Regions from separate parts of the Aureispira sp. CCB-E genome, predicted to be linked through region 2. Evidence: riboswitches for the same ligand, from Rfam matches in the RefSeq annotation. Region 2 holds a riboswitch; the other holds the start of a gene.

Region 1 (5,139 bases), 1.1 Mb from region 2:
CATCAATACCTTAACTTTCGAGTTAAACAAATATTTAGAATCCTCAAAGACATTGGCATTGGACACCTAATCCTCCTTGCCCCCATCTTATTTGTTGCTATTTTGGGAGTCTTACAATTAGTTTTAACCAGTCAAAATGGAGGAATTGCACTTGTTCTTCTTTTCTCTTGGGTAGGAACACATTGGAATCGCAAAGACCGTTTTTTCTTAGAGCAACTGACCATTCCTATTGCTATTTTTTTCAGTTTAGACTATTTTATCGCAAATAGCTTTTTCATTTTTACCTTTATTCTCTGGGGGAAATGGCAAAACTTGATTATTCTATCATTTGGTCTTCTTATTTTATCCTTTATAAAACCACCTTATCACAAAGGAATCAACAAAAAAGGGCTTCCTGTTTTTTCGTTTGAATGGATACCTATTGAGTTGTTTGAATGGCGTACTGGATTGCGTAAAAGTGCCTTTACATTTATTCTGATATACATGCTGGGGTTAGGATTTAGTTTTTATCCTATCACCACTCCTATTTTTGTGTTATTAATGGCATTAGGAGCAACAACTTTTTTCCAATTTTTTGAACACAAAGATTTATTATTAGCCGTCAATTATGACAAAAAATTATTAGAAAAAAAGACGATAGGCAGTTTAGTAATTTTCAACTTTTTGATGCTTCCTCATTACTTACTCTTTGCTCTATTCAATCCTTATCCCAAGCACTTAATTGCGTTGTTGATTGTTGCTATTATTGCTCAATTAATCATCACTTTTTCTATTGTCATGAAATACAAAAGTTATAGCTTTCACCAATACAAGTTACACAATAGCCTTCCTTTGGCTATTTTTGTAGGCTGCTGGACCATTCCCTTTTTGTGGCCAATTCCTGTTCTTATGATTATTCGCTTTTGGAAAAAAGCCAAAGAAAATTTAATTTATCACTATGCTTAATATAAAAAATTTAACCGTTTCTTACCAAAAAGATTGCATTCTAAATGCTTTAAACATTCAGTTTCATTCTGGAGAAATTCATGGCATATTAGGCATGAACGGAGCAGGTAAAAGCACTTTTTTTAATAGTATTTATGGAATAAAATCCATTGATAGTGGCGAGTGCCTGTACCAAGAAGAATGGGTCAACAGCAGCCAAGTTGCCTTTATGCAAACCCATACTTATTTTTATCCTTACATGAAAGGAATAGAGTACCTTGAACTAATGAGAAAACAAAATCCTGCTTTCGATCCTTTCCATTGGAATCAAATCTTTGAGTTACCCCTTCACCAATTGATAGAAAACTATTCTACAGGCATGAAAAAGAAATTGGTTTTTATGGGAGTTTTGGCGCAAGATAAGCCCATCCTAATTTTGGATGAACCTTTTAATGGAGTGGATATCGAAAGCAATGAAAAAATCATTCAGATACTAGAGCATTTACGCCAAAAAGGGCGTTTGATTTTACTTTCATCTCATATTATTCATTCTTTGACAGATTGTTGTGATAAAGTAAGTTATTTAAAAAATGGCCAATTTGCTCGAACCTATTTGAAAGAGGATTTTAGCGAATTACAGTTTCTAGTTAAAGAATTAGTGCAACAAGACGTAGCCAATGTTCTAAATTCCTTGGACAAAAACAAACAAAACTAAACAACTCTTAATCAACAACTTAATGTTTAAAATTTCATATCAAAATAAACTCAAAAATGTTAACAAAACGTTAATAAAAAAAGTTTTACTTGGATTTATAGTTTATTTTGCTCTATCTTTGTGTCAACAAAAACAGAAAGTTCAATTCAAAATATAAAGAATAACATCTTTATACATTCTTATCAAGAAAGGTGGAGGGAATAGGCCCTGCGAAACCTTGGCAACCTACCCATTTTGGGAAAGGTGCCACATCCTTCTCTATAATTTTATTATAAGAGATAGATAAGTTGCAATTTAGAGCATCATATAAATTTTATAAAACGCTCTTCTAGCACTTGTCTAGGAGAGCGTTTTTTTTGATGGTGCGCACATCTAAAATAATGATCTTCTTGACATTTTCTCGGTAAGTAATGAATATGAATTTTAATTTAATAACAAACTGAGAAAAGAAAAACGACATGAGTAATACGATATTAAAATTAGGCATTTTTGGATTCGGTTGTGTTGGTCAGGGCTTACACAATGTCCTTTCCCAAACAAAAGGAATCAATGCAACGATTGAAAAAATTTGTATCAAACATCCCAATAAGAAACGTTCTTTAGATGCTTCCTTTTTCACCACCAATCCTTCAGACATACTAGACAACCCCAATATTGATGTGGTTGTTGAACTAATTGATGATTCTGATGCGGCATATCATATTGTCAAAGAAGCTTTAATTAAAGGCAAAGCTGTCGTTAGTGCCAATAAAAAGCTAATTGCTGAACACTTAGAAGAACTTCTATTTTTGCAAAGCAAACACGAAACACCTCTCCTTTACGAAGGTTCTGTCTGTGGAAGTATACCTATTATTCGCAATTTAGAGGAGTATTATGATAATGATTTATTAAGTTCTGTTTCGGGTATTTTTAATGGTTCTACTAATTATATCTTATCCAAAATGCGCCATGATGGGCTTGATTTTGAGGTTGCATTAAAAGAAGCTCAAGACAAAGGTTTTGCAGAGTCAGACCCAAGTTTGGATGTTGGAGGCTTTGATGCTAAGTATAAACTCTGTATTACTCTATTACATGCTTTTGGTTTGCTTGTTCGCCCTGAAAATATTTTGAACATTGGCATCCAAAATTTGAGTGATCAAGATGTAAATTATGCCTCTCAAAACAATCAAAATATTAAACTAGTTGTGCATGGACAAAAACAAGGACAACACATATCTGCCTTTGTAATACCGACTTTTGTATCGGCAGATAATCCTCTTACCAATGTGCATAATGAATTCAACGGAATCGTCCTAGAATCTGCCTTTGCCAATCAACAGTTTTTTGGAGGAAAAGGAGCAGGAAGCGATCCTACGGGCTCTGCTGTTTTATCCGATATTAGTGCGTTGACCTATGGGTACAAATATGAGTATAAAAAACTCCATCAAAATACAGTTGTCACTTATTCTACCAAACAACTCTTAGAAGTTTATGTCCGCTATCAAGATAAAAATGTTGTCCAATGGGGTGATTTTGAATCTATTAATCAACGATTTGAATCGAAATCGTACAACTATGTCATCGGCACTGTTTATTTAGAGCAGTTGTTACAGGAAGAATGGGCGTTAAATCCTACTATTTCTATTGTGCTCAAATCTATTGTAGGAGAAGCAATACATGACGTTGCTGAACAAAATAAGGATGCGGTTTTAGAATCCGCTTAAAATAAAAAGAGCAAGGTTGAAGTTTCGGTTAAAGTTCTTCAAACATGCTCATGGGAATGGATTAGAAATCCATCGATTCGTTCTCTTTGGATGTCAATTCATTCCTTTTAAAAAATACGTATTTGCCAAATTAGTTAGTTAGTTAGTTAGTTAGTTAGTATACAGAACCCATCTTCAGCTGTGGTAACTGAAGATGGTTCTGTATTTTTTTTATTGGCGAGTTGTTATTTTTAAGGTATATGCTCCAGTGCTATTCTCATCCAATCCCGTTACAGCCACAATAACATGCGTTTTTACAGAACCTGCCTTCATCATGATACGATCCAACTCTCCTGATGGTTTTGCACTTGACTGACATCCTGACTTAGATACATTTTCTAAATACGGAGGCACATCAAAACGTTGGGCATCAATCATGTACCCATACAAACTCATATCGTTGTTGGTACTTACTTCTACTAGAACTTTTGTATTGGCTGGCACTTCAAACGCATACAAACGATGATGTCCGCTAAAGTATCGTTTTTGAGCTTCTGTAAAACAACTTACAGAACCACGCATACCAAAACGCAAATCAATAAAACGACCTTCTGACAAATCTCCTTTAACGGTTTTTGTTTTATTTAATTCTACGTCCAAAACCTTGACATAATCTGGAAATTGAGCATTGGCGGTCACAATCATAGCTGCCATTAATAGAAGTGTAGCGATAAATGATTTCATTTTTTAAGCTTATTTTAATGATTAAATATAATGGTGGGGTACATTTTGATCGTATTACTAATAGACTAAGGTACAACAATTTTATTAAAAAATTAACCACCCCATTCAGCAGCTATTTTATAAAAATACTGTATTGTGCCACTTTTTTCTAAAAGTCAAATTCCTCTACCACTCTACTAGGCTTTAGTCTACTCAAATTGAAACTGAATGTAATACGACGATAAAATTCATTTCCTGTAAATGATTTAATTTTATTTTCAATAGAATCAGTCCCAAATAATGGCAAGTAAATCCCCGCAGCACCATCCCAAATATCCAACATCAATCCACCACTTATCATCAAACCATCCATCAAACTAGGATTCGGTATAGAGCCGTCAGAAATATGATGGTATCCTATATCCAAAAAAGGTTTTAATCGGATAAACCTAGTTCTGAATGGTAATTTGATTGGAATGTCTGATTTCAAATTCATAGAGAAAATAAAGGTATTACTTGCCCCTGCCCCTATAATCGGCTCAATTGCTGTTTTAAAACCTCCTTCTCTAAGAGAAATTTGTTGTGCCAAAACATTTTCTGTTTCTTGGCGCCCCATAATATGATCATCGTAATGATAGTCCGTACGATTTCCTGCTATTAGCAACAACGGGAATTTACCAAAACGGCGATCAGTATGCATCAAAAAACCACCTGTAAATATCCTTAGATCAACTCCCCACAAACGACTATACATAAATTTGAAATTAGCTTCCAAACTTAATTTTAAATAATGCTGCCTCCCATCTATAACATCATCATAGTTCGCATATTCTAAGGTTGTTAATAAACTTAATGGTGCTTGAGCTTGTTTGTTGGTATAATAATGACTTAGACGATGTGTACTTCTCCACGTTGCTACTTTTCCTAAAAACTCATAGGTAAAACTATTGGTTAACGTATCTCGAATGCTATTAATTTGACCACTTTCTTCTACAATAAAAGCGTGTTCAAAACGGAACCGATGTCGTTCTTTGCTAATATCTGAGCTTTTTCCTAACTCAAACTCTAGATAAGGGGCAATTTTATAAAATCGTT
Region 2 (5,139 bases):
AAAAATCTTTTGACATCTCCTCTATTTCGTTCCATAAGTTGATGCAATCACTATGGAAAAAAGAAGCGATTAAGGATTGGGGTTCTGTTGTTGCCTTGACTTATATCGGTGCACAGCGTGTATTTCCACATTATAGCGAAATGGCAGAAGCAAAATCATTGTTAGAATCATTTGCTCGTTCTTTTGGTTATCACTTTGGAGAACGCAACAATATTCGTGTCAATACAATTTCTCAATCGCCTACTATGACAACAGCAGGTACAGGAATTGACGGATTTAAAGAATTTTTGGATTACTCTGAAAACATGTCTCCGATTGGAAATGCTCCTGCCGAAGCTTGTGCTCAATACTGTGTTTCGTTATTCTCTGACTATACTCGTTATGTCACGATGCAAAATTTATATCACGATGGCGGTTTCTCTAATATGGGAATGAATCCTGCTATTTTGAATAAATAAAAAACCACAAAGGAACGACTCTTATTCGCCTGAATAAGAATAAGTTTATAAATCATACAAAATGCAATTGCCAAATATAGCAATTGCATTTTTTAATCCTATTGGGCTGTTTGTGTGTAACATATCCAACTCATCCTTGTCATATCTATGAATGAGATAACTGTCTTTTGAAATATGGACATTAATTCCTATTTTCAACCATAAATCACTGCACGATTAGTACATGACAATCGTTATTTAGGTATTTAAGCACTTAAAGTATTTATTTACAAATCGTTTTACTCAATCATAATGCAACTACCAACCATCAGTACGCTATCCATTGTCATTCCTGCTTACAATGAAGGGGCAACCATTCATTTGATTCTAAACAAAGTAAAAGCAGTACATTTAGCCCAAGGCATTCAGAAAGAAATTTTGATTATCAACGATTGTTCTACCGATAATACAGAAGCAGCTATTCAACAATATATAAACGAAAATCCAACACTCGACATTCAATATTTCAAACATCAAAAAAACAAAGGGAAAGGGGCTGCCTTGCATACGGGAATATCTAAAGCTACAGGAGAATATCTTGTCATTCAAGATGCCGACTTGGAATATGATCCTGAAGAGTACAATATTCTGCTCAAGCCTATTTTAAATGGAAATGCAGATGTCGTTTATGGCTCTAGATTCATGGGAGGCAACCCACACCGCATTCTATTCTTTTGGCATAGTATCGGCAACAAACTATTGACCTTTTTATCAAATATGAATACCAATTTGAATCTAACAGACATGGAAACGTGTTACAAAATGTTTAATACTAAAATGGTTCAAAGTTTGGATCTGAAAGAAAAACGATTTGGTTTTGAGCCAGAGGTAACGGCTAAAATGGCGCGTATTCCAGATATTAGAGTGTATGAAGTTGGCATTTCTTATTATGGGAGAACCTTTGCAGAAGGCAAAAAAATCAATTGGAAAGATGGCGTTCGAGCTATCTATTGCATTGCTAAATTCAACCCTGTTAGAACTATAAAAAATGTATTTTTTGTAGGAATTTTGTTTCTACTTTTTATGATGCTAATTGCAGGCTCTTTAGCCTTCTTTAAGCTAGTCTTAGGATTATAAGTCCTATTACAATTCTATATTAGGTTAAACCTATTTGCCTTCATTGGCATGACAATTAACCATAACCTATACCTATTATCCGTTGGGAGATTTGCTATTTTCACTCCAATAACTTGGTAGTGTCACAACTACTCCTTAGCTTCGCATTTATTACTTATCGAGAAAGGTGGAGGGACTTGCCCTTAGAAGCCTTGGCAACCTGCTTTAGTAAGGTGCTAACTCAAGACAGATAAGTTAGAAAGCTTGATATCTACTGATAATCTACTATACCAAACGCTTCTAACTTTATCTGTTAGAAGCGTTTTTCATTTTCTCGATAATGATGATATTTCTATCGTTACTAAACTTAGTACTTCGTGGATTTTTTAGCTTTTTTGTAAAAACCTAAAAAAGCATCTTTGCATCAGTTTGATTCTCAAACCTTTAAGAAATTAAGCAACAAAAAGCATACTCTATTGATAATCAAACTGATGCGATTTTCCCACGAAGTAATGTAAACTTTTTTTTATGAAAATCACATTAAATCGACAAAATGATTTTTATCATTTTTTAGCACAAAACGAATCGGGTGCTCGCTTAGAATTAGATGCAGCGCCTTCTATTGGTGGTCAAAATAAGGGATTCCGCCCTATGGAATCTTTACTAGCAGGGCTCGGTGGTTGCTCTGCCATTGATATTATTAGTATCTTAAAAAAGCAACGTCAAGAAATCATAGACTTCCAAATAGAAATTGAAGCCAATAGAGACACCGAAGCTGTTCCTGCCATTTTTAAAGATATTGAGGTAAAAATTATCATAACAGGAACAGTTGATGAGAAAAAGCTTCAAAAGGCAATTGATTTAACCGTAGATAAATATTGCTCTGTCTATCATATTTTAAAAGAAACGGCTGCTATCAATTACAGCTATGAATTGGTTCCTGCCTCCCCTAAAAAAGTAACATCAACAACTTATAAAGCAGAAACGTTGGCAATTCGAACACAAACAGCACCAACGCACAACAGAGAACACTCGGCTCCATTGTACTTGACTTCTAGCTTTACCTTTGAAAATGCCGAACAAGCTAGAGCCGTCTTTGCAGGAGAAGAAGAAGCACACATTTATTCTCGTTTTTCCAATCCAAATGCTAGTGAATTCATTCAAAAAATGTGTTTGTTAGAAGGTACTGAAGATGGGTTTGCAACTGCTTCGGGAATGTCTTCTATCTTTGCCTCACTCGCTCCTTTTCTCAAAAAAGGAGATCACTTAATTGCTTGCCGCTCTGTTTTTGGAAATACACACCGTATTATCACAGAAATTTTACCCGAATGGGGCGTGGACTATACTTATGTAGACATTGACCAGCTCGAAACATGGGAAGCCGCAATACAGCCCAACACGAAGATGTTGTTTGCCGAAACACCCTCTAATCCCGCCTTAGATTTTATTGATTTAGAATGGTTAGGGAAATTAACAAAAAAACACAACATATTGCTTAATATCGATAACTGCTTTGCTACTCCTTACTTGCAGCGACCTAGTGACTATGGGGCAGATTTAGTCGTTCACTCTGCTACCAAATGGATCGATGGACAAGGAAGGGTTTTAGGTGGTTTGGTATTGGGCAAAAAAGAACTGGTTGCCAAAGTTTATGCCTTTGCTCGTCGGACAGGACCTTCTATCTCACCATTTAATGCTTGGATATTATCCAAAAGTTTAGAGACACTAGCTGTTCGCATGGAACGCCATTGTGACAATGCCTATGCGCTGGCTAGTTATCTAGAACATCACCCAGAAATAGAATCGGTTAAATATCCTCATCTCCCTTCACATCCTCAGTTTGATTTAGCCAAACGCCAAATGAAGTTAGGAGGAGGTCTATTTACTTGTATTGTAAAAGGAGGCTTAGAACGTGGTCGCCGATTCTTGGACGCTTTAGAACTGTTGTCTTTAACAGCCAACCTAGGGGATACTAGAACCATTGCCACACATCCTGCGTCTACCACACATTCTAAGCTCAGTACAACTGATCGAGAAGCCGTTGGCATTTTAGATGGTTTGATTCGCTTTTCTGTAGGCTTAGAACATTTAGATGACCTTATTAATGATATTAATCAAGCTTTAGAAAAATCTAAATAACCAGTATGATTTATCCAAAAAACGTACAAATTTACAAATATCAACAAGGTTTTAACCTAGAACAAGGCGGGCATTTAGTCGAACTAGAGATTGCCTATCATACTTTTGGGACACTCAATGCAGCCAAAGATAATGTTGTTTGGGTTTTTCATGCTTTAACAGCAAACTCTGATCCTACGGATTGGTGGCAAGGTGTGGTAGGAGACAATACACTTGTCAATCCTGACAAACATTTTATTGTTTGTGCCAATGTCTTGGGTTCTTTTTATGGCACAACGAACCCTCGCTCTATTAATCCTACAACTGGCTTAGCTTATGGCATTGAATTTCCTTCATTTACGGTTCGAGATGTCGTACAAGTACACCATTTACTACGTCAACATTTAGGTATTTCTACCGTAATGATGGGGCTTGGAGGCTCTTTTGGAGGACATCAAGCTTTAGAATTTGCGCTTGCGGCTCCTAATGTGCTCAAAAGTTTGGTCTTGTTGGCAACTAGTGCACGAGAAACGGCTTGGAGTATTGCCATTCACGAAGCGCAACGAATGGCATTAGAAACAGATGCTACTTGGCAAGAGGACAGTCCATCAGCTGGCTCCATGGGCTTAAAAACAGCGAGAGCCTTAGGGCTTATTTCTTACCGAACCATCAATGCCTATATCCAAACCCAAACAGATGATACGCCCAAACTCGATCAACATCGTGCCGCTTCGTATGTCCGTTATCAAGGCGAAAAACTAGCCCAACGCTTTCACGCACATTGTTATTGGCATTTGTCTAAATGTCTAGATACGCATCATATTGGTCGAGATAGAGCTCCAGTCGAAACTGTTTTGGCAAATCTCAATATTCCTGTGTCTGTTATTGGGATTACGAGTGACTTGTTAATTCCTGTGTCTGAGCAGCAGTTTTTAACGCGACATTTGCCCAAAAGTGTTTATTATGAAATCGACTCAAAATTTGGTCATGATGGATTTTTAATTGAAGTCTCACAAATTAATACTATTTTGGAAGAACACTTTAAACGACTGAGGGCAAACTATTAAGTTTCCTAAAACCATTCTTATGAAAATCATTCTATTATTTTTTATCCTAACAGGACTCTTTGCTTGTTCTAATTTTGTAACAGCTGACGAAATTCTAAATCAAGGCATTGAAAAAGTCGAGCAACAAAACTACAAAGGGGCTATTGAAGATTTTACCAAGGTCATCGAGGCGAATCCTGAAAATGCGACAGCGTATACCGAGAGAGCTTTTGCACATTGTGAATTGGAAAATTACCCAGCAGCACAAAGTGACTTAGACAAAGCACTAGAGTTAGTTCCAAACTCCTTTAGAGCACACAATTGTCAAGGCATTCTTTTTTCTGCTTTGGGGCAAGAGGAAAAAGCCATTGAAAGTTATTCCACTGCGATTCAATTGCAAGCTAATTCTGCTACCTTGTATT

Evidence for each region. Region 2 has a riboswitch for S-adenosylmethionine ahead of QP953_RS28655 (OsmC family protein). Riboswitches for the same ligand answer to the same signal wherever they lie in the genome.
Region 1: another riboswitch for S-adenosylmethionine. It lies ahead of QP953_RS01565 (homoserine dehydrogenase); the one in region 2 lies ahead of QP953_RS28655 (OsmC family protein).

Annotation. Positions count from the first base shown of each region.
Region 1 is NZ_CP133671.1:388,836-393,974, reverse strand. It holds gene QP953_RS01575 (hypothetical protein) at 1-945, shown strand, start outside; gene QP953_RS01570 (ATP-binding cassette domain-containing protein) at 938-1,639, shown strand; SAM riboswitch class I at 1,816-1,928, shown strand; gene QP953_RS01565 (homoserine dehydrogenase) at 2,098-3,342, shown strand; gene QP953_RS01560 (hypothetical protein) at 3,553-4,065, opposite strand; gene QP953_RS01555 (M1 family metallopeptidase) at 4,214-5,139, opposite strand, start outside.
Region 2 is NZ_CP133671.1:6,634,455-6,639,593, forward strand. It holds gene QP953_RS25750 (enoyl-ACP reductase) at 1-458, shown strand, start outside; gene QP953_RS25755 (glycosyltransferase family 2 protein) at 750-1,574, shown strand; SAM riboswitch class I at 1,726-1,810, shown strand; partial or broken gene QP953_RS28655 (OsmC family protein) at 2,205-2,414, shown strand; gene QP953_RS25760 (trans-sulfuration enzyme family protein) at 2,487-3,692, shown strand; gene metX (homoserine O-acetyltransferase) at 3,698-4,738, shown strand; gene QP953_RS25770 (tetratricopeptide repeat protein) at 4,758-5,139, shown strand, end outside.